One region of the Bradyrhizobium sp. USDA 376 genome, then DNA from elsewhere that is predicted to be linked to it. Evidence: riboswitches for the same ligand, from Rfam matches in the RefSeq annotation. Region 1 holds a riboswitch; the other holds the start of a gene.
The links. Region 1 has a riboswitch for S-adenosylmethionine ahead of ACVJ19_RS15575 (O-succinylhomoserine sulfhydrylase). Riboswitches for the same ligand answer to the same signal wherever they lie in the genome.
Positions count from the first base shown of each region.

Region 1 (14,425 bases):
GCGCCATCGACAAGGTGAAGCAGGTCGCCAAGTCTGCCGGCGATGTTTTCAGCCGCGTGCCTTGCCTGCCGCCGAAGGGCGGCTCGAAGGCGATGGGCTCGCTGCCACATGTCGCCGCCAAGCTCGTCGCCGGCCAGCCTGTCGTGATCGTCGCATTCGGCTCGTCGTCGACCGCCGGATACGGCGCGAGCTCGCCCGATTTCAACTATCCGAACCGTCTCGCCGCACAGCTGCGCCGGCACTATCCGACCGCCGACATCACCGTCGTCAATGCCGGCGTCGGAGGCGAGGACGCGCCCGAGATGATGAAGCGCCTTCAGACGCAGGTGATCGACGTGCATCCGGACATGGTGATCTGGCAGGTCGGCACCAACGCGGTGCTGCGCAATCTCGATCCGGCCGATACCGCAAAACTGGTCGAGGAGGGCATCTCCCACATCCAGGCTGCCGGCGGAGCCGACATCGTGCTGGTCGATCCGCAATATTCGCCGGCCGTCAACCAGCGTGCCGAGAGCGCCGGCAAGATGATCAAGCTGCTCGGCAAGGTCGCCGAGCTCCGCAAGGTCGGCATCTTCCCGCGCTTCGAGGTGATGCGCGACTGGCACGAGAACCAGTCGATCCCGGTCGAGAGCTTCGTGATCGCCGACGGCCTGCACATGAACGATTGGGGCTACGCCTGCTTCGCCCAGCTGCTCGGCGACGACATCATCCGCTCCGTCGGCCAGATCAAGCTAGGGGTGAACGTGCCGGCTGATGTGAGGACGTACCGGCCGATGTAAGGCTCGGTGCCGTAGGGTGGGCAAAGGCGCGCTCTTCGCGCGCCGTGCCCACCATCTATCGGCAGCGTTGGTTTGAATGGTGGGCACGCTTCCGCCTTCGCTCTTCGAGCTACGGCGGACAAGTCGCTTTGCCCACCCTACGGGACCTTGATCGCCTCACGCCTTCTCCAGCGCCGCGGTGAGATCCTCGATCAGATCGTCCGCATGCTCCAGCCCCGCGGAGAAGCGGATGAAGCCCTCGCTGATGCCGAGCGCGGCGCGGTCTTCCGGCTTCAGGCGCTGATGCGTCGTGGTGGCCGGATGCGTGACGAGGCTCTTGGCGTCGCCGAGATTGTTCGAGATCTTCGCAAGCTTGAGCTCGTTGAGCACGCGGAACGCGGCCGCCTTGCCGCCCTTCACCTCGAAGCCGACCAGCGTCGAGCCGCCGCGCATCTGCTTCTTCACCAGCGCTGCCTGCGGATGATCGGCGCGGCCGGGATAGACCAGCCGCGAGATCTTGGGATGGCTCGCCAACACCTCGGCGACGCGGCCCGCGGTGTCGGTCTGCGCGCGCACGCGCACGCCCAGCGTCTCCAGGCCCTTGAGCAGGACCCAGGCGTTGAACGGCGAGATCGAGGGACCGGTCTGGCGCATGAAATTATGCAGGTGCTCGGCGATGAAGGCTTCCGACGACAGGATGATGCCGCCGAGACACCGGCCCTGGCCGTCGATGTGCTTGGTCGCGGAGTAGACGACGACGTCGGCGCCCAGCGCCAGCGGGCTCTGCCAGATCGGCGTTGCGAACACGTTGTCGACGACGAGCCGCGCGCCGCCACTGTGCGCGATCTCGGCGATGCCGGGGATGTCGAGCACATCGAGCGTCGGGTTGGTCGGGCTCTCCAGGAAGAACGTCTTGGTGTTCGGCCGAAGTGCGCGCTGCCACTGGTCGAGATCGGCTCCGTCCACCAGCGTGGCCTCGATGCCGTAGCGCGGCAAGAGGTCCTGGATCACGTAGAGGCACGAGCCGAACAAGGCGCGCGAGGCGACCACGTGATCGCCGGCCTTCAGCGGGGCCAGGATCGCGGTCGTCACCGCGGCCATGCCGGTTGCCGCCGAGCGGGCGGCCTCGGCGCCTTCGAGCTCGATCATGCGGCGCTCGAACATCGCAATCGTCGGGTTGGAGTAGCGCGAATAGATGAAGCCGGGGTCCTCGCCCTTGAACCGCGCCTCGCACTCCTCGGCGCTGTTATAGACATAGCCTTGCGTCAAAAACAGCGCCTCCGACGTCTCGCCATATTGCGAGCGCAGGGTGCCGGAATGGACCAGGCGGGTTTCGGGACGGTAAGCAGCAGGCGACTTCGACATAGGACCCTCCGACATGACCGTTTCGTCGAAAACGGTCACAAAAAAACCGGCCTGGACAAAACCACGGGCCGGGATCACAGAGGTCCCCGGCCTGTTTAGCGACTTATTTAACGTGGCTGCAAGCCGGCCGGCTCAAATCACCACGGGATAAGTGATGCTCATATTCCGCAATGGCCTTTCCGTCAAGGCGTCCATCGGATAGCCGTAAAAGGCTAGTATTTCCTGCATGTCCGGATGCGTTTGACCCCTGACGAGGACCCCCGGTTGAGCTTCACGATCGCCGCCGACGCCAATGGTATCCTGCCCGACCGCATGATCGCGGCGATGGCGGAGGCGGGGCTCATCCTGCCCGCCTACGACTTCGTCGAAAGCCAGATCCAGCCGGCAAGCCTCGATCTGCGCCTCGGCGACATCGCCTACCGCGTCCGCGCCAGCTTCCTGCCGGGGCCCGGCGCCACCGTCGCCGAGCGCATCGACGAATTGAAGCTGCACGAGTTCAGCCTTGCCGACGGCGCGGTGCTGGAGACCAACTGCGTCTACATCGTGCCCCTGCTCGAGAGCCTCGCGCTGCCGCCGGAGATCGTCGCAGCCGCAAATCCGAAAAGCTCGACCGGCCGGCTCGACGTCTTCACCCGCGTGATCGCCGACGGCACCCGTCGCTTCGACATGATCGGCGCCGGCTATCACGGCCCGCTCTATGCCGAGATCAGCCCGAAGACGTTTCCGGTGCTGGTGCGCGAGGGCTCGCGCCTGTCGCAGGTGCGCTTCCGCACCGGCGATGCCATCCTCAACGCCGACGAGCTCGATGCGCTGCACGCCACTGAGCGTCTCGTCGACATCGACGATGCCGATCTCTCGGGCGGCGTCGCCGTCTCCGTCGATCTGTCCGGCGAGAAGGCAAATGGCTTCGTCGGCTACCGCGCCAAGCGCCACACCGGCGTCGTCGACGTCGATCGCCGCGCCGGCTACGCCGTGGAGGATTTCTGGGAGCCGATCTCGGCCCGTCCCGACGGAAGCCTGATCCTCGATCCCGGCGAGTTCTACATCCTCGCCTCGAAAGAGGCGGTGCAGGTGCCGCCCGATTACGCCGCGGAGATGGTGCCGTTCGATCCGCTGGTCGGCGAATTCCGCGTGCATTATGCCGGCTTCTTCGATCCCGGCTTCGGCTATGCCGGCGCTGGCGGGCAGGGCGCGCGCGCCGTGCTCGAAGTGCGTTCGCGCGAGGTGCCGTTCATCCTCGAGCACGGCCAGATCGTCGGCCGCCTCGTCTACGAGAAGATGCTGGCGCGCCCCGACGCCATGTACGGCCAGCGCATCGGCTCCAACTACCAGGCGCAGGGCCTGAAGCTGAGCAAGCATTTTCGGGTGTAGAGCCGGCCTTCGCCGGGACGACACCGAAGTTTGCTTCCGGGCTCCTGCATGGGGCTCTGCTCCGATTACGGCTCGCGTTTCATTGCGCCGCTCCATCTGCGATGACACACTCCCGTAAAACAACAATCCGGGAGCGAACATGACCGCCGCATCAGACGCCGCGCAGGAAGCCCAATGGAAGCGCTGGCGCGCGGTCGCGGACCTCTATCACGCCTATTTCACCGGCCTGATCCTCACTGTCGTCACGCGCCGCGGCACGGCGGATGCGGCGGAGTTCGTGTTTCGCGTGTTCCGTCGCCAGCAGCAGGAGCGCTTCCTGCCGGGCCTGCAGAAGCTCGGGCTCAGCCATCTGCCGCCGGCGGTGGCCGCCGCGCAATATCACTATCTCTCCAACTGGATCGGCGGCGTGCATGTCGAATACATGTACGAGAGCGACCGCAAAGCCTGGATCCGCTATCCGCCGCCGCGCTGGATCTGGAAGGGCACCGCGATCTGCGGCGTGCCGGGCGAGGTCTCACGCGCGATGCTGCGCGGCTGGCACGCCAACAACGGCGTCGCGCTGGGTGATCTCCGCCTCGGCTTCGTCTGCACCAAGCAGAGCGTCGACGGCCAGGACGGGCTCGAAGGCTACTACCATCAATACGACCATCCGCTCGAGCTCGACCAGCGCCTCGTCTTCGCGCGGCATCTGGAGGCGCCATTGTTCGACGCCAAGACCGCGCCGGCATTGCCGGTCGCGAGCTGGCCGAAGCCGCGGCTGGAGAAAGCCTATCGCAACTACGCGATGGAATATGTCCGCACCGCCGCGCCCGTGATGGTGCAGCTGTTCGGCCCCGAAGACACCGGCTATCTGCTGCACCTCACCGGCAAGCTGATCGGGATGCAATATTTCGACGAGGTTGCAGCGGCGCTGTCGATGACCCGCGGCGGCGCGAGTGAATTCGCATCGTTCCTGAACGCGCTGTTCGCCGCGCAGGATGACGCCGCCGAGGCGACGCTGTCCGAAGGCGCGTTCGAACTCCGCCAGCAGAGCTGGAAGCTGATGGACGACGTCGCCGACTATCACCGCGCCTGCGCCAAAGTGCTGGAGGGATTGTTCGAAGGGCTGGCTGCCGGATGTGGACGGCACATCGGCGTGCACTTGCGTCCGACGGTAGGCGGCCGTCCGCCGCTGGTGTGGACGATCGGTTAGGCGATGCTGTCGCCGCGCACTTCGCCTCTCCCCGCATGCGGGGAGAGGCCGGAATTTGCGTCAGCAAATTCCGGGTGAGGGGGAGTCTCCGCGAGTCCAGCTCTCACCGTCTGTGCGGATAGAGCCCCTCACCCCAACCCTCTCAGCGCGAGCGAAGCTCGTCGCGGCCCCGTAAGAACGGGGAGAGGGAGAAAGTCAATTCCACCTATCGAAATGCGCTCCCGCAGGGCACGCCTGCATCAGGCGCAGGAGGAACCGGCAATTGCCGTGCTAACAAGCCTCTCGCCGCGCCTTTCGCGCGAACAAAGTCATTGGCACACCAAGTGATTGCCGCGCCGCAAATGGCGCCCTTGCCCGGGAGAGGACATGTCCGACATCGCCGAGATCCCGGTCGATGAGCAAGAGCGCCCGCTGCTGCCGCCGCCGCGTCCCGTGCGGAGTGCGCTGACCGACGGTCCGATCCTGCGCACGCTGCTTTCCCTCGCCTGGCCGAACGTGATCGCGCTGTCGGCCGGCACCTGCACGGTGATCGCGGAGACGTCCTATATCGGCCGGCTCGGCGTCGAGGCGCTGGCCGCGATGGCGCTGGTGTTTCCGACAGTGATCCTGACCATGACGATGTCGGGTGGTGCCATGGGCGGCGCGGTGGCCTCCGCCATCGCCCGCGCGCTCGGCGCCGGAGATCGTGAGCGCGCGGGCACGCTCGCCATGCATGCGCTGCTGATCGGCATCACCTTCGGACTGGTGTTCATGCTGGGCATGCTGATCTTCGGGCCAAAAGTGCTCGAAATGCTCGGTGGCCGCGGCGATGTGCTGATGCATGCGATCGCCTACACCCAGGTGTTCTTCGGCGGTGCCGTGCTGCCCTGGCTGCTCAACACCATGGCGGGCGTGTTGCGCGGCACCGGCAACATGAAGCTGCCGTCGTTCCTCATCCTCAACTCCGCAGCCTGGCAGATCGTGCTCGGCGGCACGCTCGGTCTTGGGCTCGGCCCGGTGCCGCAGCTCGGCATGCGCGGCGTCGCGGCCGGCGCGCTGATCGCCTACACCATGAACATCGGCATCATGGGCTGGTACCTGTTCTCCGGCCGCGCGCGGATCGCACTGAGGCTGCGCGGCCTGCGCATCCAATGGGCGATGTTCTTCGACATCCTCAAGGTCGGCGCCATCGCCTGCTTCTCCCCGCTGCAATCGGTGCTGACGATCTCGATCTTCACCCACATGCTGGCGAAGTTCGGCACCGCGATCCTCGCCGGCTACGGCGTCGGCGCGCGGCTGGAATTTTTGCTGACCTCGATCGCGTTCTCGTTCGGCATTGCCTGCGTGCCGATGGTCGGAATGGCGATCGGCGCGGGCCGCATCGCGCGGGCGCGGCGCATCGCCTGGATCGCCAGTGCTGCGGCCTTCGTGGCCGTCGGCGCGCCGGCATGCCTCGTTGCGATCTTCCCCGATCTCTGGGTCAACATCTTCACCGACAGCGCGGCCGTGCGCGCGGCGAGCCACCAATATCTCTCGACGGTCGGGCCGTTTTACGCGTTCTTCGGCCTTGCAACGACGATGTATTTCTCCTCGCAAGGTGCGGCGAAGGTGATCGGCCCGGTGCTGGCGCAGACCGCGCGGTTGATCTACATCTCCGCGGTCGGCTGGTGGCTGCTGACGCACGAGGCCACCGCGCAGAGCTTCTTCTGGCTGGCCGCGAGCTCGATGGTCGTGCTCGGCCTGCTGTCATGCTCCAGCGTGGTGCTGACCCGCTGGGGACCGCGCGAGGGCAAGCCCGCGATCAGGCCGGCTCTGTCGGGCGCGGATTAGGACGCGCGCGCCGGATTTTTGTTTCTGAATATTTCCATCGGTTGCCTGGCAATGCCGGGTAACCGAAGCCGCGCCATGCCGAAGGCTCCGCGCCAGCTCCTGGCGACAATTTCGCCGCGAGTTCATCAGCACGGAAAGCCATCATGACCTCGATTTCGGCGCTCTCCTCCCACCATCGCCACACATCGCCGTTGCAGCGACTGCAGGACGAGCTGCAGGCGGAAGTCAGCTCCGGCGCGGTCAGCGCGGCCGATCAGACGGCGCTGTCGTCCGCACTCAGCGACATCGATTCCGCCCTGCAATCGAGCAGCGCGAGCGATATATCCAGCGGCAGCAGATTATCGCCCGACGAGTTCACCTCGAAGGTCGACGATCTCATCCAGCAGGAAGTGTCGAACGGCAAGCTGACCGACGAGCAGGCCACCGAGCTGCAAGGCATCTTCAAGGCGGCGTTCTCCCATGGTCCGGGTGGACCGGGCGGAGCAGGTGGACCGCCGCCCGGGCCGTCGCCGGATGGCGGCGCTTCGGCCAGCGGCACGGACAGCTCGTCGAGCGGCAATCCGCTGGTGGATTTGCTTCAGCAATTCCTCCAATCGCTGACGAGCTCGCTCACGGATTCGACCTCATCCAGCACGACGGGATCAAGTGACACGACGACTGCGAGCAGCACGGATGGTTCGTCAAGCAGTACGTCGGCGACGGACCTGCTGCAGCAATTCCTCCAGTCGCTGAAGAACTCGCTTACGGATTCGACCTACAGCGCGACGCAATCAAGCGACCCTTCGCTGTCCGGCGTCCTGCTGAACGATCGGATCTAACACCGGCGAAGCCCCATCCGCCGGCCCGGCGCAACCATCCTTCGTGCCCCCCGAAGGGTGGTTGCCTCGTTGCCGGATATGCCCGCGTCAGCGGTGCTTGTGACGGCGATGGCCACCGCCGCCGGCATTGGCGAGCCGCATCAATTGCGGGATCATCGCCATCATGTCGCCGCCTCCCGAGCCGCCGAGCATGCCCATGATGTCGCCGCCGCCCATGCCGCCGAGCCCAGTCGGCACGCCTCCGCCCATTGGCGCATAGCCGCCGTAGTTCGGAGCGCCAAAGCCGCCGCCGAGATTGCCGCCGCCCCCCATCATGCCGCCGAGCCCGCCGCCGCCGTTCTCCATCATGCGGCTCATCATCGGGCCCATGGTCTGCATCAGCATGGCGAAGCGGCGCTTGCCCATCTTCGCCTTCATCATCTCCAGCATCGGCGCCATCTGGGTCATCATGTCCTCGCCGCCGGCACCTCCGCCGCCGAGGAACTGCGCCTTTGCCGGCACGCCCGACATCGAAAACAGCAGCAGCACGGCGGCCGCCTGACAGATCACCTTGTCCGCACCTCTCATGGCATGCTCCTCGCGTGCGTGGCACCGCCGGGAGAGCGGAGCCAACCGGACGCACGCGGGCATGGTTACGGCCGGCGAGGGCGTGGCTCTGTGAAAAACATCACGCAAGCGAGCATGATCCGGAAAAGTGTGCAGCGGTTTTCCGAAAAGATCATGCTCCAACAAAGAGCTACGCAGCCGGGAATGCCCGGTGCATGGCGGCGACGGCCTCCTTCGTTTGTCCCTGCACGTAGGCCGCGAGCTCGTTCGGCAGCATGTCGATGATCCAGACCAGCCGGCACCGTGCCTCGCCCTCGGCGATCACCTGCACCGAGGCGCTGTAATGCTTCAGCCGTTCGTTGTTGATCGCATAGACGAGGCGCTGCCGCGCATCGTCACAATCGACCAGCACCTCGCGCGCGACGGAGCCGTTGGCGAAGGTGACGATGCGCGCATCGCCGTCGAGCGTGCAGGCCGTGACGAAGCCCGGCACCAGCCGCTGCGGCAGCGCGCCGAAATCGCGCACCGCGTCCCAGACGTCGCGGGCGGGGGCGGGGAGGGGGATGTCGTTGTGGATGGAGGCCATGGGAATTCCCGTTTGTTGGAGTCATTCCGGGGCGCGCGAAGCGCGAACTCTGGTGCGCAATTGCGCACCTGAGAATCTCGAGATTCCGGGTCTGGTGCTTACGCACCATCCCGGAATGACGGCGTATGTGGAGCGCTTGGTCGCGCCTCACACACAAACCGCCTCGACATTATTGCCGTCGGGATCGATCAAAAACGCCGCGTAATAAGTCGGGCTATAATCCTTGCGCGGCCCGGCGCCGCCATTGTCGCGCCCGCCGCTCTTCAGGCCCTCGCTGTGAAACGCCTTGACCGCGTCATGATCCCCGGCGCGAAACGCGATATGCGCGCCGTCGGCTTTCCGGCCCTTGTTCAGATGCAGCCACAGCCCCGGCTCGCCCTTCGGCCCGAAGCCGGCATAGCCGTCGCCGCTCGAGCAGAGGACATAGCCGAGCGGGGCCAGCACTGCGGTGTAGAAGCGCGTGGCGGCGTCGAGGTCGGCAACGCGCAATCCGATGTGGTCGTACATGATCGTCTCCATTGCAAAGCGCGCCGCAACTGGCGCGCGCCGGAGACGACCCTAGTCAGTTGAGGGCAACCCGCTCTTGGAGAATCTTGCGCATCCCCTTCGAGGCCTGCCGGAACTTCGTCGGCGACACACCGGCGGCGCGATGGAAGGTGCGTACGAAGTTGGAGAGGTCGCCGAAGCCGACGTCATAGGCGATGTCGGTGACGGCGATGTCGTCCTCGGTAAGCCTGCGCGCGGCGTGCCGCAGCCGGGAGCGCACCAGATATTGATGCGGGGTGACGCCGAGCACGGCCGAGAACAACCGCAGGAAATGGAACGGGCTGAGGCCGGCCTGCTTTGCTGCCTGTTCGAGATCGAGCTCGGCATGCGAGTTGTCGTCGATCCACAGCGCGGCTTCGACGGCGCGGCGGCGGTCGCGCGCGGTCGGCGTGGCCGGCTTGCGCGCCTTGCCTGAAACCACATCAATGAAACGGCCGGCAAGAATTTGGCCGATCTCGTCGAGTCCCAGGTCGCTGTTGCCATCTGCTGCCGTCTGGGCGAGCTCGCCCAGCACCATCAGCTCGGGCAGCGGCGGTGTCGCGCCGACCTGCCAGATCTCGCGCCGTCCCCCGAGGGCATCGACCAGGTCCTCGCTGAAGAAGAAGCCGAGGCAAACGTCGCCGCTGACATGCTCGTGCGTGCAGGTGTATTCCTCGCCGGGGGCGCCGACCAGGATCGAGCCCGCCACCAGCTCGAAGAAGCCGGCGCGGCAATGGCAGCCAAAACTGCCGGAGCGCACATAGGCGATGGAATGACCCGTGCGGCATTCCGCGAACGGCGTGTCGTCCGGTCCCGCATCGCAGCGAAACTCGGAGACCCTTATCGATCGTGTCGTCAGCAGCGTGGTGGCGTCCATGCCGCCTTATCTAGGTAGACGGCCTCGGCGGAGCAACGGGCAGCAGCACCTCGAACAGCGTCTTGCTGGCGACCGGATGGGCGCCCTCCAGCGACAGCAGACGCCGCTTGGAGATCACCCCGCCATAGGGCGAGATCCGGCCGGTGTAATTGCCGGCCTCCAGCACGCGGTGGCACGGCACGATCAGCATGTAGGGATTTTTCGCGATCGCCTGCGCCACCGAATGCGCGGCGCCGGAGGCGCCGAGTGCCTTGGCGATCTCGTGATAGGTGCGCGTCTCCCCGCGCGGAATCGTGCAGGTGTATTCGTAGACCCGCCGGTTGAAGCCGGGCACGCCGCCGGCATCCAGGCTGACGTCGGAAAAATCGGGATCGTTGCCCTGCAGCAGGCCCACGATGCCCTCGATCGCAAGCTCGGTATTGGGCGGAGGCCGCTGCTCGCGCGCCTCGGGATGAGCCTGAAAAATCCGGCGGCGGGTGTCGATCTCCCGCGCCTCCGGCAATTGCACGGCCACCACGCCGGTACTGCTCCAGATGATGCCGCAACGGCCTATCGCCGTGTCGAATATCGTGTAGCCACGCCCCACCATGCACACGCCCCACTCAGTGCACGCTTTTCCCCGACAGGCCGATCATAACACCGCCACAATCCGGCGCACCCGGAATCTTGCCAGGACGTTAACAACCGTCCGGGCGGACGCGCCAAACCGCTTGGCGGGAGGCGCCGTCTCGGCTAATCAGGATGGGCGCGAAGCGCACAAGCGGGCGTAGTTCAATGGTAGAACGGCAGCTTCCCAAGCTGCATACGAGGGTTCGATTCCCTTCGCCCGCTCCAATACTCAGTAGGTTTTCCCAAGGAAGTATTCTCGTTTTATTCTCGGGGGGCGTCCCGAAAAGCCCATGCCCTCTCCGGAGCTGCCCTGGGTACGGGATCCCCGGCTATTCCAACTCACTGTAAAGTTGCACGCTGAGATCGGGCGGGTCGGCAACGGCAATTGGAGCATGTTAGACTACCGAAAACTCGATCAAACTCACCACCTGTCTTCGTTTCAGGTGCGACTTCCAATTTGGAAAGGCTCAGAGAATCCACGCGCGCCTTTTGCCGCATGGAAGGTAGGTGGCGCGCTGCCTTGGTATCAAGCGTACAATACCGCGAAACATTCTCGCCATCAAAACTTCGATCTCAGTAATTTCGGCAACATGCTTGATGCCATGTGCGGTCTTGTCGCGATCCTTGCATCTCAATTTGTCACTATCGACTTTGGCCCGGAAGGATACTTTGCTGAAAGCAGCCCTGTTGAAGGATATGAGATGGCGATCGGCGGATACTTCGAGATCAAATTGCCGGACGATTGGCCGCTGCAGGATCGATACTCGTTCGACTGGAGGACGATCAGCGCGGGCGGCTTGGACCCGTTTCAGACACTAACGTTCGTTCCTTGAGAGGATGGCTAGTCAAGGACCGGCCGCAAGGCGGCTGTTGTTTAATCAGCTTGCGGACCACGCATCAGGGCTTTGGGGGACTTGTTAGAAGATTTTTGCGGCAGAGCATTATGGCCGTTAGAAAGACTCGAATAGCACTCTGAAGCTCTTCTTCCGACCACGTCGTCATGCCGTTATGTTGCCCGTCGTTTCGATACAAGACGGCTAATAAGATCGTGCGCGCGACTTCTATGTTCGGTCCAGTCCCGGACAATGAGCGGATACTCGCAATCTGCGCGGCCCGCGTCTTCGAAGTAGTCGAAACCAAACCATACTCGGCAACTAGTATTGAGTGGATGTCGGCTACGGCGCTCCAAAACCGCTGCACTTTCCTCATCAGCGTACCTGTAGGGTGGACGCCCGCTTCGCTCAGCAGGGCGCCGACCACATGCTCAAACGTCGTCGACAATGACTCGACTTCCTTCGCAAGAGCGACGTTATCTATTCGCGAGTTGCTGAATTGGCGGGCGAGTATTGTCTCAATGCCGAGATGAACTTTCCAAAAGTTTATCCGCTCCAGCCAAGCCAAAGTGTCTGGCACATCGGCCCCTCTCAATGTCAGGTTCACGTCAGCGGCGGGCGCCTTAGCCACTACAGCATTCTTCAGCGAAAGCTCTGCCCTTTCTCGGGCACCCTTTGCCCAATCAGGGAAGATAACATCCAACGTATTTTCGAAATGGCCGGTTACGCGACCCACCTCGTTCGTAAGGGTGGAGAACTCTAGCTCCAGCGCCTGCGTTGTCATGCGCGCCACCAACGCAATCTGGCGCTTGTACTCGGCCGCAACCTCCTGACGACCGCGCTTCGTCCAATCGTCCCATCGCTCGCACAGGTAAGTTACCTCTGGGGCAAAGCCGAGCTCGAGGACATGCTCCATTTCCCGAAAAACGATCGCATACTCTTCACGTTCTTTGGCATCTCGCTCGTGACACGTCGCCGATCCCGCTCGACAGAGATACGGTTTAAGGTCAACAACAAGAACAAGCTCTTTCGAGTTCTTGGCGAGGAGGTGCGGCACTCATCCGTCTTATTGCGCGACGCCGATGACGAGCACTATCCATTTAAGAGCCATTACAAGGATTTCGACAAGCGCCCCCGCTGGAAGGAATTCGAGGCTATTCACTACCATCCGCATGGCTTGGTCCTAAAGGCGGTGGAACGTTTTGCGTACATCGATCTAGAAAAGAAGGAGTACGACTACGCTGAAGCCGCTTCATTGATATCGCGCGACATCAAGCGTTCGTCATCCAGGGGCACTAGACTTGCTTTGATCAGCAGTCTGGTCGGCAGCGACTTATTGGCGCCGCGTTTTTGTTTCTGATCATCGAACAAAACATTCGGACCCGGCCTGTTGCCGGGCAAACGGAGGCATTGATGACAAACTCGGCACCTGTTTTCACCCCTTCCGTCACGCGTGTGTCGACCAGTGCAACCGGGGGGCAGGCGGATGATCAAAGTTACCAGTCCGTGTTGTCGCCCGACGGCACGAAGGTGGCGTTCGAATCCTATGCCGACAACCTGGTGGCCGGCGATACCAACGGTGCACCCGACGTCTTCGTGAAGGACCTGACGACTGGTGCGATCACGCTCGTGTCGACCAATGCCAGCGGAGTTCAGGGGGGTGGCTACCAGCCGGTTTTTTCGTCCGATGGTACCAAGCTGGCGTTCTCATCTTCTTCCGACAATCTGGTGCCGGGCGATACCAATCAGGCTTACGACGTTTTCGTGAAGGACCTGACCACCGGCGCCATCACGCGCGTGTCGACCAGTGCCAGCGGGGCACAGGCGGACGGCTTCTGGACCACCAACCCGATATTCTCGCCTGATGGCACCAAGGTTGCGTTCTATTCCGATGCCGACAATCTCGTGCCTGATGATACCGACCAGTTGCGCGGCATCTTCGTGAAGGACCTGACCACTGGCGCGATAACGCTCGTGGGCCCCAGCCCGTACAACGATCAACACCACGGCGGCGAGGAGAATGGTTGGACCTACGCCCCCTCGTTCTCGCCCGATGGCACCAAGATCGTGTTCGCGTCCGCGTCGAACACAGGTGGCGACATCAGCGACATCTACATCAAGGATCTTTCCACCGGGGCCACCACACTGGTGTCGGTCAGCGCCAGCGGCGTTCATGGGAATAGCGGCAGCTACGATCCGGTGTTCTCGCCCGATGGCACCAAGGTGGCGTTCTATACCTTCGCCGACAATCTTGTGCCGGGTAGTTCCAACATCCGGATCGGCAACGTCGTCGTTAAAGATCTGACCACAGGCGTGGTCACGCTGGTATCGGCCAATGCCGACGGAGTCCCGCAGAACAACAACGCCGCAGCCCAGAAACCCGTATTCTTGCCTGATGGCACCAAGATCGCATTTGTTTCCGAGGCCAACAATCTCGTGTCGGATTTCTACGGCTATTATGGCCCTCAGGTGTATGTGAAGGACCTGATCACCGGGGCCGTCACTCTTATCTCGACCGACGCGAGCGGGGTGCCGGCAAATGGCTACAACGAGCGTCCCGGCTTCTCGGCTGATGGCACCAAGCTGGTATTCGAGTCTTCAGCCAGCACTCTGGTGCCGGGCGATACCAACGGCGCTTCCGATATCTTCGTGAAGGAACTTGGTATGCCGTCCGTCATTGCTGCGAAGCTGACGGACAATGGCGCTGCCCATGTTTCGACATCGGGGCCGGTGTTCTTTACCGACGCCGACAAGACTGACACTCACACGGCCTCGGTGGCATCGCAAAGCGGCAATCTGGGCACACTCACGGCCACCGTCGACGATGCCGATGGCAAGGTGACATGGAGCTATGACGTTTCTCATGCCAACTTCGCTCCGCTCCGGGATGGGCAGACCCATGCCGACACCTTCACCTTGACCCTCGACGATGGTCACGGCGGTTCGGCGACGCAGAGCATCACGGTGACGCTGAACGGAATCGATGATGCCCCCGTGATCCACTCGGCCGCGACGGCAAGCTTCGCGGAGAATGGCACTGGTCTCGCCTACCACATCGCGGCGACCGACGTTGACAACTGGTCGGTGAACTACTCGCTCTCCGGCGCTGATGCGGCCCTGTTCGACCTGTCGATCA
Region 1 is NZ_JBSSGN010000001.1:3,333,340-3,347,764, forward strand. It holds gene ACVJ19_RS15570 (SGNH/GDSL hydrolase family protein) at 1-779, shown strand, start outside; gene ACVJ19_RS15575 (O-succinylhomoserine sulfhydrylase) at 936-2,123, opposite strand; SAM riboswitch at 2,198-2,277, opposite strand; gene ACVJ19_RS15580 (2'-deoxycytidine 5'-triphosphate deaminase) at 2,358-3,494, shown strand; gene ACVJ19_RS15585 (hypothetical protein) at 3,634-4,686, shown strand; gene ACVJ19_RS15590 (MATE family efflux transporter) at 5,053-6,495, shown strand; gene ACVJ19_RS15595 (hypothetical protein) at 6,639-7,313, shown strand; gene ACVJ19_RS15600 (hypothetical protein) at 7,401-7,880, opposite strand; gene ACVJ19_RS15605 (SRPBCC family protein) at 8,050-8,445, opposite strand; gene ACVJ19_RS15610 (VOC family protein) at 8,593-8,952, opposite strand; gene ACVJ19_RS15615 (helix-turn-helix transcriptional regulator) at 9,008-9,847, opposite strand; gene ACVJ19_RS15620 (methylated-DNA--[protein]-cysteine S-methyltransferase) at 9,858-10,436, opposite strand; tRNA gene ACVJ19_RS15625 (tRNA-Gly) at 10,608-10,681, shown strand; gene ACVJ19_RS15630 (hypothetical protein) at 10,849-11,289, shown strand; gene ACVJ19_RS15635 (hypothetical protein) at 11,354-12,205, opposite strand; gene ACVJ19_RS15640 (hypothetical protein) at 12,197-12,649, shown strand; gene ACVJ19_RS15645 (VCBS domain-containing protein) at 12,640-14,425, shown strand, end outside.

Region 2 (14,425 bases), 2.6 Mb from region 1:
CACGCCGGTCCAGCGCGAGACCACCTGCGCGATGTGGTTGGCGGTGACCGCCTCCTCCATCATCTCACTGGTGCCTTCACGCGCCTCGATATCGGCAAGCCTCTTCTCGAGCTCGGGAATCCGGCCATAGGCCAGCTCGCCGGCCTTCTGGAATTCGCCGCGCCGCTGCGCATTGGCGAGTTCGACGCGCAAGCCATCGAGCTCGGCCTTCAGCTTCTGGGCGTTGGAGAGCTTGTTCTTCTCCGCACTCCAGCGCGAAGTGAGCGCCGCGGACTTCTCCTCGAGCTCGGCCAGCTCCTTCTCGAGCAGCTCGAGACGGGTCTTGGAGCCGAGATCGCTCTCTTTCTTGAGAGCTTCCTGCTCGATCTTGAGCCGGATGATCTCACGGTCGAGCGAATCCAGCTCTTCCGGCTTGGAATCGACCTGCATCTTCAGCCGTGCCGCGGCCTCGTCCATGAGGTCGATCGCCTTGTCGGGCAGGAAGCGGTCGGTGATGTAGCGGTTGGACAGCGTCGTGGCGGCCACCAGCGCGGAATCGGTGATCCGCACGCCATGGTGCTGCTCGTACTTGTCCTTCAGCCCGCGCAGGATCGAGATGGTGTCCTCGACCGAGGGCTCGCTGACGAAGATCGGCTGGAAGCGCCGCGCCAGCGCGGCGTCCTTCTCGACGTGCTTCTGGTACTCGTCGAGCGTGGTCGCGCCGATGCAGTGCAGCTCGCCGCGGGCGAGCGCCGGCTTGAGCAGATTGGAGGCGTCCATCGCGCCGTCGCCCTTGCCGGCCCCGATCAGCGTGTGCATCTCGTCGATGAACAGGATGAAATGGCCGTCGCTCGCGGTGACTTCCTGGAGCACGGCCTTCAGCCGCTCCTCGAATTCGCCGCGGTATTTTGCGCCCGCGATCAGTGCGCCGAGGTCGAGCGACAGCAGCTTCTTGTCCTTCAGGCTCTCGGGCACGTCACCGTTGACGATGCGCAGCGCGAGGCCTTCCGCGATGGCGGTCTTGCCGACGCCGGGCTCGCCGATCAGGACGGGATTGTTCTTGGTCCGGCGCGAGAGCACCTGGATGGTACGGCGGATCTCCTCGTCGCGGCCGATGACCGGGTCGAGCTTGCCGTCGCGCGCGGCCTGGGTCAGATCGCGGGCATATTTCTTCAGCGCGTCATAGGCGTTCTCGGCGGTCGCGGAATCCGCGGTCCGGCCCTTGCGCAGCGCCTCGATCGCCGCATTGAGGTTTTGCGGAGTGACACCACCCTTGTTGAGGATCGTGCCGGCCTCGCTGGTCTTCTCCAGGGTGAGGCCGAGCAGCAGCCGCTCGACGGTGACAAAGCTGTCACCGGCTTTCTCGCCGGCCTTCTCAGCCGCGTCGAAGGTGCGGACGAGCTCGGGCGCGAGATAAATCTGGCCGGCGCCGCCGCCGGAGACCTTCGGCACCTTGTTAAGGGCCTCCTCGGTCGCCTTCAGGATCGCGCGGGAATTGCCGCCGGCGCGGTCGATCAGACCGGCCGCGAGCCCCTCATTGTCGTCCAAGAGGACTTTCAGGACGTGCAGGGTGGAAAACTGCTGGTGCCCCTCGCGCACTGCGAGCGACTGCGCGGACTGGATGAAGCCCCTCGAGCGTTCGGTATATTTGTCGATATTCATGTCTTTTGTGTCCCTCGGCCTGCCCCTGGGGCCCTCCAAGGCACCCCAAACGGCATCTTCATTGGGTTTCCGATTACCGCATTGACGTTTCTCAACCGGTAACGGTCGTCGTGGACCGGCGTGGCCGCCGGCCTGGGGCAGATGTGGGAAGCGGGTTGCGGATGCGAAAGAGGCGACTTCACAATTTCGTGCGCTGATCCGCCGGCTTGGCGGGGCTGCGTCGAATCCCCTAAGTAGCGGCATGACACTTAACGCAAAGCCAGCCAGCCAGACTGCCGAGATCACCGGCCTCTACCGCTACCCGATCAAGGGCCTGACACCGGAGCCGCTCTCCCGCGTCCCCTTGCGGCGAGGAGAGACGCTGCCCGCCGACCGCCGCTACGCCATCGAGAACGGCCCGAGCGGGTTCGATCCGGAGGCGCCCGAATGGAAGCCGAAAATCCTGTTTCTGATGCTGGCGCGCAATGAGCGGCTAGCCTCCCTCGACAGCCGCTTCGAGGACGCCACCAACCGCCTGACCATCCGCAAGGACGGCCAGATCGTCGCCAGCGGCGATCTGGAGACGGCCGCCGGGCGCGCCGCCATCGAGGCCTACTTCCGCGAGAACTTCCAGCCGGAGTTGAAGGGCCCGCCAAAAGTCCTGTCCGGCCGCGACCACAGCTTTTCCGACGTCGCCCGCAAGGTCGTGTCCATCATCAATCTCGACAGCGTCCGCGCCATCGAGGCCATGCTCGGCGGCACCGCAGTCCACCCGCTGCGCTTCCGCGGCAATCTCTACGTGAAGGGCTGGCCGGCCTGGTCCGAGCTCGACCTCGTCGGCCAGACGCTCGCGATCGGCGATGCCCGCCTGAAGGTGGTCAAGCGCATCGTCCGCTGCCCCGCCACGAATGTCGACCCGGTGACGGCAAAGCGCGATCTCGAGATCCCGCCCACGCTCTCGCGCCATCTCGGCCACATGGATTGCGGCATCTATGCCGAGGTGATTGCCGATGGCGAGATCGGCGTGGGCGATGCGGTTGCGGTGGAGCAGCCAAAGCTGATGTAAGCGGCGTCTGCTACATAAGCGGCCGAAAAATCGGCTGGCCGTTTTTCAGCCGATCGAGGAAATCCTGCGGATCGACAGACGCGCCGTTCCCAAAGCTCAGCCTGCGCAAGGACGCATCGCGGTCATGCCGCGGCTCGATCGCCTCGGCCGCAGCCGCGGTATATCCGATCGGCAGGCAATAGCCGTCGCCATATTCCATCTCCGCGCGGCCCCCGACCTCGGCCCAGATGTCGATGCCGTGATAAAAATAGGTCCGGAGATGTCCCGTCACCGTGAGGGCCGAATCTTCGAACGAATTGACGATGATCTCGTCGGCCTCGAGGTTGCCGTCGATCATGACGCACTTGCCGTAGGCATTTGCAAATGCGCTGCAGGCAACGTTGCCCAGCACGATGAAACAGCCGCACTCCGCACCATCCTCTCCGAGATCCAGCAGGCCGTCCGCCGAGAGATCGCCGAGCACGAGCATGTTGGCCGCCGAGGCCGGCAGCGCACCTGGCACGGAAAGCGAGCCGCGATGCACGGCACAGTCGCCCTGCGGCACGAAGAAGTCGTAACGCGCCAGCTCGCGCTGAAACCTCGCCGAGCCGTTTTGCTTCAGCAGTGCGTTGAACTCCGCCGCCGTGACTTTCGCGAATGCCATGATCCCCTGCCACTCCGGGCCGAAGGTTCGGCCAGTGCCATCTTCGTCGCACGGCAGCAGCAAAAGGTTCGTGGCGCAACTGACAGCCTCGCGCATGTGAGCACGAGGCTGTCAACCTGCACTGGCGACGGTCAGTTCGGCATCACATACGCATAGATCCGGCCGCGCGAGACCGGCGCCTCGCGGACGCGGTTGCCGTTGTTGCCGGAGATCATGATCGGATTGCCCTGGGCGTCGATGCCGGTGATGATACCGACATGGCCGCCGCGGCGACCGCGCGACATCACCGCGATGGCGCCGACCTGCGGGCCGGACACGCGCGTGCCATAACGCGCGAACGAGTTCGCCATGTCCGAGCCGGTGCCACGATGGCCGGTGTGCTCCAGCACCATGTTCATGAAGCGCGCGCACCACAGGCTGCCGCGCCCGGTCGGATTGCCGCCGAGATAGCGGCGCGCCTCGGACACGAGGCCCGATCCGCCACTGAGGCCGCCGCTCATGCCCGCACCGCCGGCGTCGGCGTTCGGATCATAGCTGGCCTGGGTGTCGGCGAAGCCGCCCGCCCGCAACTGCGCCACGCTGCGCTCGAAGCGCGAGCTGCGTGCATGATGGCGGGAGTGATGATGTCTGGCGTGATGCACGTAAGTGTGCCGCTCTGCGCTATGACGATGATGCGGCCGCGCCGAGGCCGGAGAAACGAATGCGGCGACCGCCGCGAAGAAGACCGCCAGCGCGACAACACAACGCGACAGGCGGAACGCAAACAACTCAAACATTCTTCATCCTTGGTTGACACCCCACTTCCCGTCGGCCCGTGCGGTGGCCCACATCCGCCGGGGCGTAAAGCTTCCGGATGTGGCGAGAAAAAGACGCAACGTCGGCGAATAGCTGCGATGATTTTGTGTTGGTGCTGGTGCGATGCTGCCGCATTGCGGACATCAGCATTAACTGCGATCCTGCAAAGGCGGCTTGAAGAGAGGGAAACAGTTAATGCCCCACGCCACGACCTGGGATGACGTCCGCATCTATTTCGAAGAGGCGGGTCAGGGAACGCCGATCATTTTTCTGCACGAGTTCGCGGCCGACTACACCAATTGGGAGCCGCAGATGCGCTACTTCTCGCGCGGCCACCGTTGCATCACCTATTCGGCGCGCGGCTACACGCCGTCGGACGTGCCTGATGGCGAGGTCTACACCTACACGCATTTCTACACCGACGCGCTCGCCGTGCTCGATCATCTCAAGATCGAGCGCGCGCATCTCGTCGGGCTCTCGATGGGAGCCTACTCCTCGCTCCAGATCGGATTGAACGCGCCGCATCGCGCGCTGTCGATGACGCTGGCCGGCGTCGGCTCCGGCTCGGAGCTCGAGAATCTCGAGAATTGGCGCGAGCAGTGCCGCGCCAATGCCGAGCAGTTCGAGACGCTTGGCTCAGCCGAAGTGGCAAAGGTCACGCGCGAGGCGCCGAGCCGGATTCCCTTCCTGGTCAAAGACCCGCGCGGCCACGCCGATTTCTACGCCGCGCTGGCGCGCCACGATGCGAAGGGTTCGGCCAACACGATGCGCGGCTTCCAGGGCGGCCGTCCCTCGATCTACACGATGACGGATGCGATCAGGAAGGCATCCACGCCCGCGCTGATCATCTGCGGCGACGAGGACGACCCTTGCGTCGGCCCGAGCCTGTTCCTGAAGAAGCATCTGCCGGCCGCAGGGCTCGCGATGTTTCCGAAGTCAGGCCACGTGCTCAACCTCGAGGAGCCCGCGCTGTTCAACGCGACGGTGGAGCGGTTCATGGCGCTGGTCGAAGCGGGCCGCTGGCCGGTGCGCGATCCCAGGTCGCTGGCGGCGCATTAGTCTACTTGTCATTCCGGGTCGCTCGAAGAGCGAACCCGGAATCTCGAGATTCCGGGTTCGGCACTTCGTGCCGCCCCGGAATGACGCCTACGGCGTCACTTCCCTCCACCTCTGCTCAGCAGAAACACGCCCTGCTCGCCGAACATATTCCACACCCACCAGGGCAGGTTCAGCGGCACCGGGCGGCCGTAGAGATCGAGCGCCACCGAGCGCTCCATCTTGACATTGATCGCATCGCACAGCTCGACGAAATCCTTGATGGTGCAGAAGTGGATGTTGGCGGTGTCATACCAGGTCGCCGGCAGGTTCTCCGTGCGCGGCATGTGGCCGCCGATCAGGAGCTGCAGCCGCATCTTCCAGAAGCCGAAATTCGGGAACGACACGATGGCGCGGTGGCCGATGCGCAGCAAATTCTCCAGCACGACCTTCGGCTGCCGCGTCGCCTGCAGCGTCTGCGACAGGATCACGTAGTCGAAAGCGTCGTCGGGGTAATTGACGAGGTCGGTGTCGGCGTCGCCCTGCACCACCGCGAGGCCCTTGGCGACGCAGCGGTTGACGCCCTCGCGCGACAGCTCGATGCCGCGGCCGTCGATGCCGCGGGCCTCGAGCAGCTGAAGCAGGTCGCCGTCGCCGCAGCCGACGTCGAGCACTTTCGAGCCCGGCTTGACCATCTCGGCCATCAGCAGATGATCGGCGCGAACCTGGCCGGGCTGCCCGGTCGCAACGCCGCCCAGCGGCAGCACTTCCTGCACTGACATCCTAGCCACCATTGTCGTTCAATCCGCGCGCCTTGCCGGCCGATTGCAGGAAGGCGCGGGAGATGTCGAAGAACTCGGGCACGTCGAGCAGGAAGGCATCGTGGCCGCGATCGGTCTCGATCTCGGCGAACGACACCCGCGCGCTCGAGGCGTTCAGCGCGTGCACCAGCGCGCGCGATTCCGAGGTCGGAAACAGCCAGTCGCTGGTAAAGGAGACGACGCAGAAGCGGGTCTGGATGCCGGCGAACGCCTTCGCCAGCACGCCGCCATGGTCGGCGGCAATGTCGAAATAGTCCATCGCGCGCGTCAAATAGAGATAGGCGTTGGCGTCGAAGCGCTCGACGAAGGACGAACCCTGGTATCGCAGATAGGACTCGACCTGGAAGTCGGCGTCGAACGAGAAGGTCGGCAGGTCGCGATCCTGCATGCGCCGGCCGAACTTGCGATGCAGCGCGGCGTCGGAGAGATAGGTGATGTGCGCCGCCATCCGCGCCACCGCGAGGCCGCGATGCGGATGGATGCCGCGAGCGGCATAGCCGCCATTGTGCCAGTCGGGATCGGCCATCACGGCCTGGCGGCCGAGTTCGTGGAACGCGATGTTCTGCGCCGAGTGCCGCGTCGAGCAGGCGATCGCCAGCGCGGAGAACACACGCTGGGGATAGGCCGCAGTCCATTGCAGCACCTGCATGCCGCCCATCGAGCCGCCCACCACGGCGAACAGCGTGTCGATGCCGAGCCGGTCGATCAGCATCGCCTGCGCGCGCACCATGTCCGGAATGGTGATGACGGGGAATTCGAGGCCCCACACCTTGCCGGTGGCGGGATTGATCGAGGCGGGCCCGGTCGAGCCCATGCAGCCGCCGATCACGTTGGAGCAGATGATGAAGTACCTGTCGGGATCGAGCGGCCGGCCCGGGCCGACCAGGGTCTCCCACCAGCCCGGCTTGCCGGTGACGGGATGCACATTGGCGACGTGCTGGTCGCCCGTCAGCGCATGGCAGATCAGGATCGCGTTGGAGCGCTCGGCGTTGAGCTCGCCGTAGGTCTGATAGGCGATCTGGAACGGGGTGAGGTCGACACCGCAATCGAGCCGCAACGGCTGCTCGGCGCCGAAATGCGCGATGAGCGAGCTCGGATGATCCACCTCGTGCGACCGATCGTCGGCACTGATCGCGGGACTGGGTACAGACTTGACGACAACCATCTGACCATCGACCTCGTTTGCGATCGGATTTCAGACCGCATTGACATCAGGCCATGAAAAACCCGGCCTGAACGATAGGTTCGGCCGGGATCGGAAGCGTCCCCGGCCTGTTTAGCGAGTTTTTTAACGTGGCTGCAAGCCGGCCGGCTCAAATGACCACGGAACAGGCAAAAACCTACCGGCTTGGGCGGATTTCGTCAAGTCGCGGTCCGGATCAGCCAAATTCGTCCCTGCCTCGCCGACCGAACAGGCCGTCATTTCTCTTTGCTTTCGTCGCCCTGACTGCCTAATCAGGACGTTGATCGCAGCGGATCGGACCCTACCAGTCTCTTTGGCCGGCCCGCATTGGAACGCCTCTCAACAACCACTGTCAGATATGTCCCAACGTCCGCCCGCGCCACCATCATTGCAGGAATTGCGCAAGGAGATCGATGCGATCGACGAGGCAATGCATCGCCTGCTGATGCAGCGCGGCGACATCATCGACCGCCTGATCCAGGTGAAGCAGACCCAGGAGGTTGGCTCGGCCTTCCGGCCGGCGCGCGAGGCCTCCATGATGCGCGAGATCGTGCAGCGTCATCGCGGCATCCTGCCGCTCGACACCGTCGAGAGCATCTGGCGCGTCATCATCTCGACCTTCACCTATGTGCAGGCGCCGTTCTCCGTGCATGCCGACATCTCGGTGAGCGAGCCCGCGATGCGCGATTCCGTCCGCTTCCATTTCGGCTTCACCGTGCCTTACGTCGCGCATTTCAGCGCGCAGGCCGCGGTCGAGGCGGTGGCGAAGTCCAAGGGCGATCTGGCGCTGGTCTCGGCGACCTCGAGCCGCACGCCGTGGTGGCTGGAGCTGGAGGCAGAAGGCGCGCCGAAGATCATCGCGCGGATGCCCTTCGTCGAGCGCGCCGACCATCCGGCCGCGCTGCCGGTGTTCGCGATCTCGCGCGTCGCCGACAGCGCGCTGGTGACGGAGGTCGAGACCTTCAGCGTTCGCGTGTCGGGGTGGAATGCCGAGGTCGCGCGCACCCTGTCGCCGCTCGCCGATATCGTGGCGGTACCCGATACCGCCTTCGACGGCGCGGCGCTGCTGGTCTCGGTCACGGCTGCGAGCAGCATCGACAAAATCAAGGCTGCCCTGATCGAGGCGGGGGCCTCGGTGCGCTCCACGGCCCTCGTCGGCAGCCACGCAACGCGCTATACGGTGGCCCCGACCGGGTCGAAATCGTAAATCGCGTACCGCCTAAAGCCTATCCGGAGTTGAAGATGTCCCGCCCCGTGCCGAACCCCGGCATTCTCGATATTGCGCCCTACACGCCCGGCAAGACCCCGGTGCCGGAGCCGGGCCGCAAGGTGTTCAAGCTCTCGGCCAACGAGACGCCGTTCGGGCCCTCGCCCAGGGCGATCGAGGCCTTCAAGCGCGTGGCGGATCATCTGGAAGACTATCCGGAAGGCACCTCGCGCGTGCTGCGCGAAGCGATCGGCCGCTCTTTCGGCCTCGACCCGAACCGCATCATCTGCGGCGCCGGCTCGGACGAGATCCTCAACCTGCTCGCCCACACCTATCTCGGCCAAGGCGACGAGGCGATCTCCACCACGCACGGCTTCCTGGTCTATCCGATCGCGACCATGGCGGTCGGCGCCAGGAACGTGATCGCGGAAGAGACCAACCTCACCTGCAACGTCGACGCCATCCTGAAGGCGGTGACGCCGAAGACAAAACTGGTCTGGCTCGCCAATCCGAACAACCCGACCGGCACCTATATTCCGTTCGACGAGGTCAAGCGGCTGCGCGCCGGCCTGCCCTCGCACGTGCTGCTGGTGCTGGACGCCGCGTATTGCGACTACGTCTCGCGCAACGATTACGAGATGGGAATCGAGCTCGTCGCCACCACCGAGAATACGGTGGTGACCCACACCTTCTCCAAGATCCACGGCCTTGCCGCGCTGCGCATCGGCTGGATGTTCGGGCCCGAGCACATCATCGACGCGGTCAACCGCATCCGCGGTCCCTTCAACGTGTCGACGCCGGCAATGTATGCCGCGGTCGCCGCGATCGAGGACACCGCGCATCAGGCGATGTCGAAGCAGTTCACCGAGACCTGGCGCAACTGGCTGACCGAGGAGATCACCAAGCTTGGCCTGAAGGTGACGCCGAGCGTTGCCAATTTCGTGCTGATCCACTTCCCGATCGACAAGGGCAGGACCTCGGACGACGCCGACGCCTTCCTCACCAAGCGGGGCCTCGTGCTGCGCGCGCTGAAGAACTACGGCCTGCCGCATTCCCTGCGCATGACCATCGGCACCGAAGAGGCCAACCGCCTCGTCGTCGATGCCTTGCGCGACTTCATGGCCGGCAAATGAGCGCGAACCCGCATTTCCAGCGCGTCGCCCTGATCGGCTTCGGCCTGATCGGCGGCTCGATCGCGCGCGCTGCGAAGCTCCAGGGCCTCGCCGGCGAGATCGTCACCACCGCGCGCTCGGAGAAGACGCGTGCGCGGGTGATCGAGCTCGGCATTGTCGACCAGGTGGTGGCAACCAATGCGGAGGCGGTGAAGGATGCCGATCTCGTCATCCTCTGCATTCCCGTCGGCGCCTGCGGGCCGGTCGCGCAGGAGATCGCGCCGCATCTGAAGCCCGGCGCTGTCATCTCCGACGTCGGCTCGGTCAAGGGCGCGGTGGTCAGGGACATGGCGCCGCATCTGCCAGAGGGCGTCCATTTCGTGCCGGCACACCCGGTCGCGGGCACCGAGCATTCGGGGCCGGATTCCGGCTTCGCCGAGCTCTTCATCAACCGCTGGTGCATCCTGACGCCGCCGGAGGGCACCGACACTGAGGCCGTCGCGCATTTGCGCGCGTTCTGGGCGGCGATGGGCGCCAAGGTCGAGGTGATGACGCCGGATCATCATGATCTCGTGCTCGCGATCACCAGCCATCTGCCGCATCTGATCGCCTACACCATCGTCGGCACCGCCGACGAGCTGGCTCAGGTGACGGAATCGGAAGTCATCAAGTTCTCCGCCGGCGGTTTTCGCGATTTCACCCGCATCGCGGCGTCCGATCCGACGATGTGGCGCGACGTCTTCCTCGCCAACAAGGAAGCGGTGCTGGAGATGCTCGGCACCTTCACTGAGGATCTCGCCAAGCTGACCCGCGCGATCCGCCGCGGCGACGGCGAGGCGCTGTTCGATCACTTCACCCGCACCCGCGCCATCCGCCGCGGCATCGTCGAGATCGGCCAGGATTCGGCGGTAGCCGATTTCGGCCGCCAGCACGGGCAGCTCGAGAAGAAGCCGTAGCCCCTGTCATTCCGGGGCGCCCGAAGGGCGAGCCCGGAATCCATTGGGCCGCAGCGCACGCGGTGAAATGGATTCCGGGTTCGATGCTGCGCATCGCCCCGGAATGACGAGAGAGGTTTCAATACAGCGGCGGGATCTGGCCGACCTTGACCGGGCCGAGCAGCACCGCACCGTCGACGAACTTCAGCGGGAAGCTGCGCGCCTTCTTGCCCTCGAGCGTGCTCTCGGTGCCGATCGAGTTGATGCCGGCGGCAACGCCGGCGTTGGCGTTCTGCTTGATGACCTTGCCGAGGCCGGGAACGGCGCGGTCGAGCGCGCCGAAGAGATTGTTGAGGTCCTGCGACTTCACGCCGGGCGCGACGCGATCCAGCGTTGCCTGCGGCACGCCCTCTTCCAGCATCTTCTCGATGCCGAGTGCCGGGATCACGCGCTCGAGGCCGGTCACCGTCATCTGCAGCTCGCCGTCCAGTCGGCCATTGGCCGAGAGGCCGAGCGTGCCGGCCGCGACCGCGATCATCTCGCCCTGCTGGATCCGCGACTGCACGATCTCGATATGACCGCCGGCGGCCTGGATCTCGCGGAAGCGCTGCGGCCAGGGCTTCGGCGTGAGGTCGGAGAGGCCCGTGACCTTGGCGCGCGTGTCGGCCTCGAACGGCTCGGCGAGCAAGGGATGAACGCCCTGGATGCTGCCCTGCGCGACATGGAGCACGGTCTCGATGACAGGGTGATCGGCAGGCGAGCCATCCGCAAGGCGGCCATGCAGCTCGACCTGCTTGGCGCGCGCGAGCGGCACCTGCACGCTGCCGTCCAGCCGGTTGATGTTGGGATCGTCGAACACGAGAGAGGCGCGCTCCGGCACGGCCGGCAGGCCGACGACGCTGCTGCGGCCCTTGCTCCAGTTCACCACGAAGGTGTTTTGCGTGACGCCGTCGGTCAACGTGGCCGGCGCCGAAAACTCGGCGATCACGAGCTTGGGATCGTAGACCTGCGCAACGACCAGGATGTTGTCGAGCTTGGCCGTGAACGGCGTCTTGCTGGCGTTCTGCGAGACCAGGGCGACGCTGGCGCCGGAGCACTGGACCTCGAAGCGGAACGGGAAGCCTGCGATCGAGCGCTTGGCGCAATCATAGATGCGGCCGGACTTGGCCTCCTGCGCGCGCCAGGCATCTGCGGCCACCTCGGCCTGCGAAGCGGCATAGAACCAGAAGCAGGTCCACGCGAGGGCGAGGATCAGCAGGAGAACGGGTGCGATGAAAAGGCCCCAACGGGAGCGGCGGCCTGTGGCAACGGTCATATCGGACATGCGGCGACCCTTTGGCCCCAGATTCAGGCAAATGTAAGCGGGGCCGGCCCCCGACGAAAGACTGAGAATCCGCTTCGTTTCGGGGCTTGGTTCTGGTAGCCGTGCCCGAAATGTCGGAAATCACCCTCCCCTCCGTCACCACAGCCAAGGGCGACCTCTGGGTGTTCGGCTACGGCTCGCTGATGTGGCGGCCGGGCTTCGAATTCGAGGAACGCGTCCCGGCCCGGCTGGTCGGCGAGCATCGGGCGCTCTGCGTCTATTCCTTCGTGCATCGCGGCACGCCGGAGAAGCCCGGCCTGGTGCTCGGGCTCGATCGCGGCGGCGCCTGCCGAGGCATCGCCTTCCGCGTCGCCGAAAAGAACCGCGCTGACGTCGTCGCCTATTTGCGCGAACGCGAGCAGGTGACGTCGGTCTATCGCGAGGTGATGCGCTCGGTATGGCTGGAGAATGATGCGCGGCAGCGCGTCTCGGCGCTCGCCTATGTCGTCGACCGCGGCCATGTCCAATATGCCGGCCGGCTGTCGCTCGCCGAGCAGCACCGCCATGTCGTTCAGGGCCACGGCCAGTCCGGCGCCAACCGCGACTACGTCACGGCAACGGTGAAGGCCATCGAGGCCGAAGGTTTTCGCGACACGCAATTGCATCAGCTCGCGACGATGCTGCATGGTGATGCGCATCCCCTGCACGCGCCGGCACCCGAAGATCGAGAGAGCCGCTAACTCTCCGACGGCGCGTAGCTCGGCGCGCTGCCGATCAACTGCTCCTGCTCTTTCCGCCCCGCTTCGACGAGGCGGCCGGTCGCGTCCTCGATGACCGTTTGCACGCGGGAGAGAAACTCGTCCTTCGGCAGGCCCGGCGGCAACGGGTCGAGGAACTCGACCACCAGCGTGCCGGGATAGCGCATGAAGGTGCGGCGTGGCCAGAACAGGCCTGAGTTGAGCGCGATCGGCAGGCACGGCACGCCGCAGGACGAATAGATCTGGGCGAAGCCGGTCTTGTAGTCGGGCGGCGCGCCCGGCGCGCGGCGCGTGCCTTCCGGAAAGATCACGAGCTGCCGGCCGCTGCGCACCGCTTCGCGCGCGCGCCGCGTCATGTCCAGCAGCGCCTTCACGCCGGCATTGCGATCGATCGCGATCATCCCGGTCTTGACCAGGAACTGGCCGAATACCGGAATCTGCATGAGCTGGCGCTTGAGGATGAAGATCGGGCGGTGGAAGAAACCCGGCAGCACGAAGGTTTCCCAGAACGACTGGTGCTTCGCTGCGATTACCAGCGGTCCCTGCGGGATCTTCTCGACACCCCGGAATTCCACCTTGATGTTGCAGATCACGCGCATCAGGACCAGCGTCGCCTTCGCCCACCATCGCGCGACCGTGAGCATGGCACGCGGCGGCAATGCGAAGGTCGGCAGCGCCACGATCGCGAGGCACACCAATACGGCGTAGAACAACACGTTGAACACGAACGAGCGCAGGAAAATCAGAAACATCGACGATCCGATTAATTTGCCGATCAATTGCCGGTCAATTGGCTTGGGCGGTGGCGGGCCGCTTGGGCTGCTGACCTGCAGGCTGCTCCGACATCTCGGGTGAAAGGTCAATCCCGAAATCCTCCAGCCGCACCCTGAGTTCGGCCGCGATGTACTTGACATATTCGGACAAGAGCAGCCGCAGGGTGGAGGCCGAGGTCCACCACGGCTCCTCGCGCCATTTGTCGCCGACCACCACGAACGGGATCAGCGTGGTCTCCGGCATCGCATGCGAGAATTCCACCAGCGCGCGCGGCATGTGGTAATTCGAGGTGACCACGATCAGCGACTTGAATCGTCGCCCCTCGGCCCAGCGCCGCGCCTCCGCGGCGTTGCCGCGGGTCGTGAGCGCGGTGCGGTCGAGGTCGACGCAGCAGGTCATGAAGGCCTGGTTCTCCGGCAAGGTCCGCGAGATGTCGTTCGCCGTCGAGGTCGGATGCACGCCGGAAATCAGCAACCGCTTGCCATAGCCGGCGGCGAGCAGCTCCATCGCGTCCGACACCCGCGAGGAACCGCCGGTCAGAACTACGATGCCGTCGGCCTTGCGGTCCGGCGCGATCTCGGCGCCGCGCATCTGCGACAGGAACGCGACGAAGCCCGCCGCCGCGCCGACGAAAGCGAGCGCAATCGTCGACACGATTGTCGCGCGCAGCCAGCCGCGCGGCAGTTTCGGCGATCGATCGTCGGTCGGCGAGGTCATGCGATGTCAGTGATCCCTTCCCTGGATGATTTTAGGACGTTTTGAGGCGAAGTGGAGTCCGCTTTATCGGACCTAATCAACGTCATTCAATGTCGCGAACAGCGTCTGCCGCGAAGCTACAGCTGTAATGGCACCGATCAGGACCGCCTGCACGGCGAGCACGACATAGCCGGACGGCCGCAGCGAGAAGGTGCCGAGCAGCGCGGCGAACTGATCTCCGACCGGTGTCCCCGAGAACCAGCCGGCGACCGACTCGGAGAAGCCGAACACCAGCATGGCGGCACCGCCGCCGATCACGCCGCCTTCGAGGCCGAGCCTGAGGAAATGGCGCAGGAAACGATTGGCGATGTAGCGGTCGCCGGCACCGACGAAATGCAGCACCTCGACGATCGGGCGGTTCGCCGCCATGGCGCCGCGGGTCGCGAACGACACCGAGATGATGGTCGCGATAATGAC
Region 2 is NZ_JBSSGN010000001.1:685,957-700,381, forward strand. It holds gene clpB (ATP-dependent chaperone ClpB) at 1-1,641, opposite strand, end outside; gene ACVJ19_RS03010 (MOSC domain-containing protein) at 1,883-2,686, shown strand; gene ACVJ19_RS03015 (hypothetical protein) at 2,697-3,329, opposite strand; gene ACVJ19_RS03020 (NlpC/P60 family protein) at 3,461-4,105, opposite strand; gene ACVJ19_RS03025 (alpha/beta fold hydrolase) at 4,320-5,183, shown strand; gene metW (methionine biosynthesis protein MetW) at 5,279-5,941, opposite strand; gene metX (homoserine O-acetyltransferase MetX) at 5,943-7,145, opposite strand; SAM riboswitch at 7,236-7,315, opposite strand; gene ACVJ19_RS03040 (chorismate mutase) at 7,522-8,370, shown strand; gene ACVJ19_RS03045 (pyridoxal phosphate-dependent aminotransferase) at 8,406-9,503, shown strand; gene ACVJ19_RS03050 (prephenate/arogenate dehydrogenase family protein) at 9,500-10,438, shown strand; gene ACVJ19_RS03055 (DUF2125 domain-containing protein) at 10,557-11,741, opposite strand; gene ACVJ19_RS03060 (gamma-glutamylcyclotransferase) at 11,852-12,460, shown strand; gene ACVJ19_RS03065 (lysophospholipid acyltransferase family protein) at 12,457-13,230, opposite strand; gene ACVJ19_RS03070 (YdcF family protein) at 13,265-13,969, opposite strand; gene ACVJ19_RS03075 (cell division protein FtsX) at 14,042-14,425, opposite strand, start outside.
Region 2: another riboswitch for S-adenosylmethionine. It lies ahead of metX (homoserine O-acetyltransferase MetX); the one in region 1 lies ahead of ACVJ19_RS15575 (O-succinylhomoserine sulfhydrylase).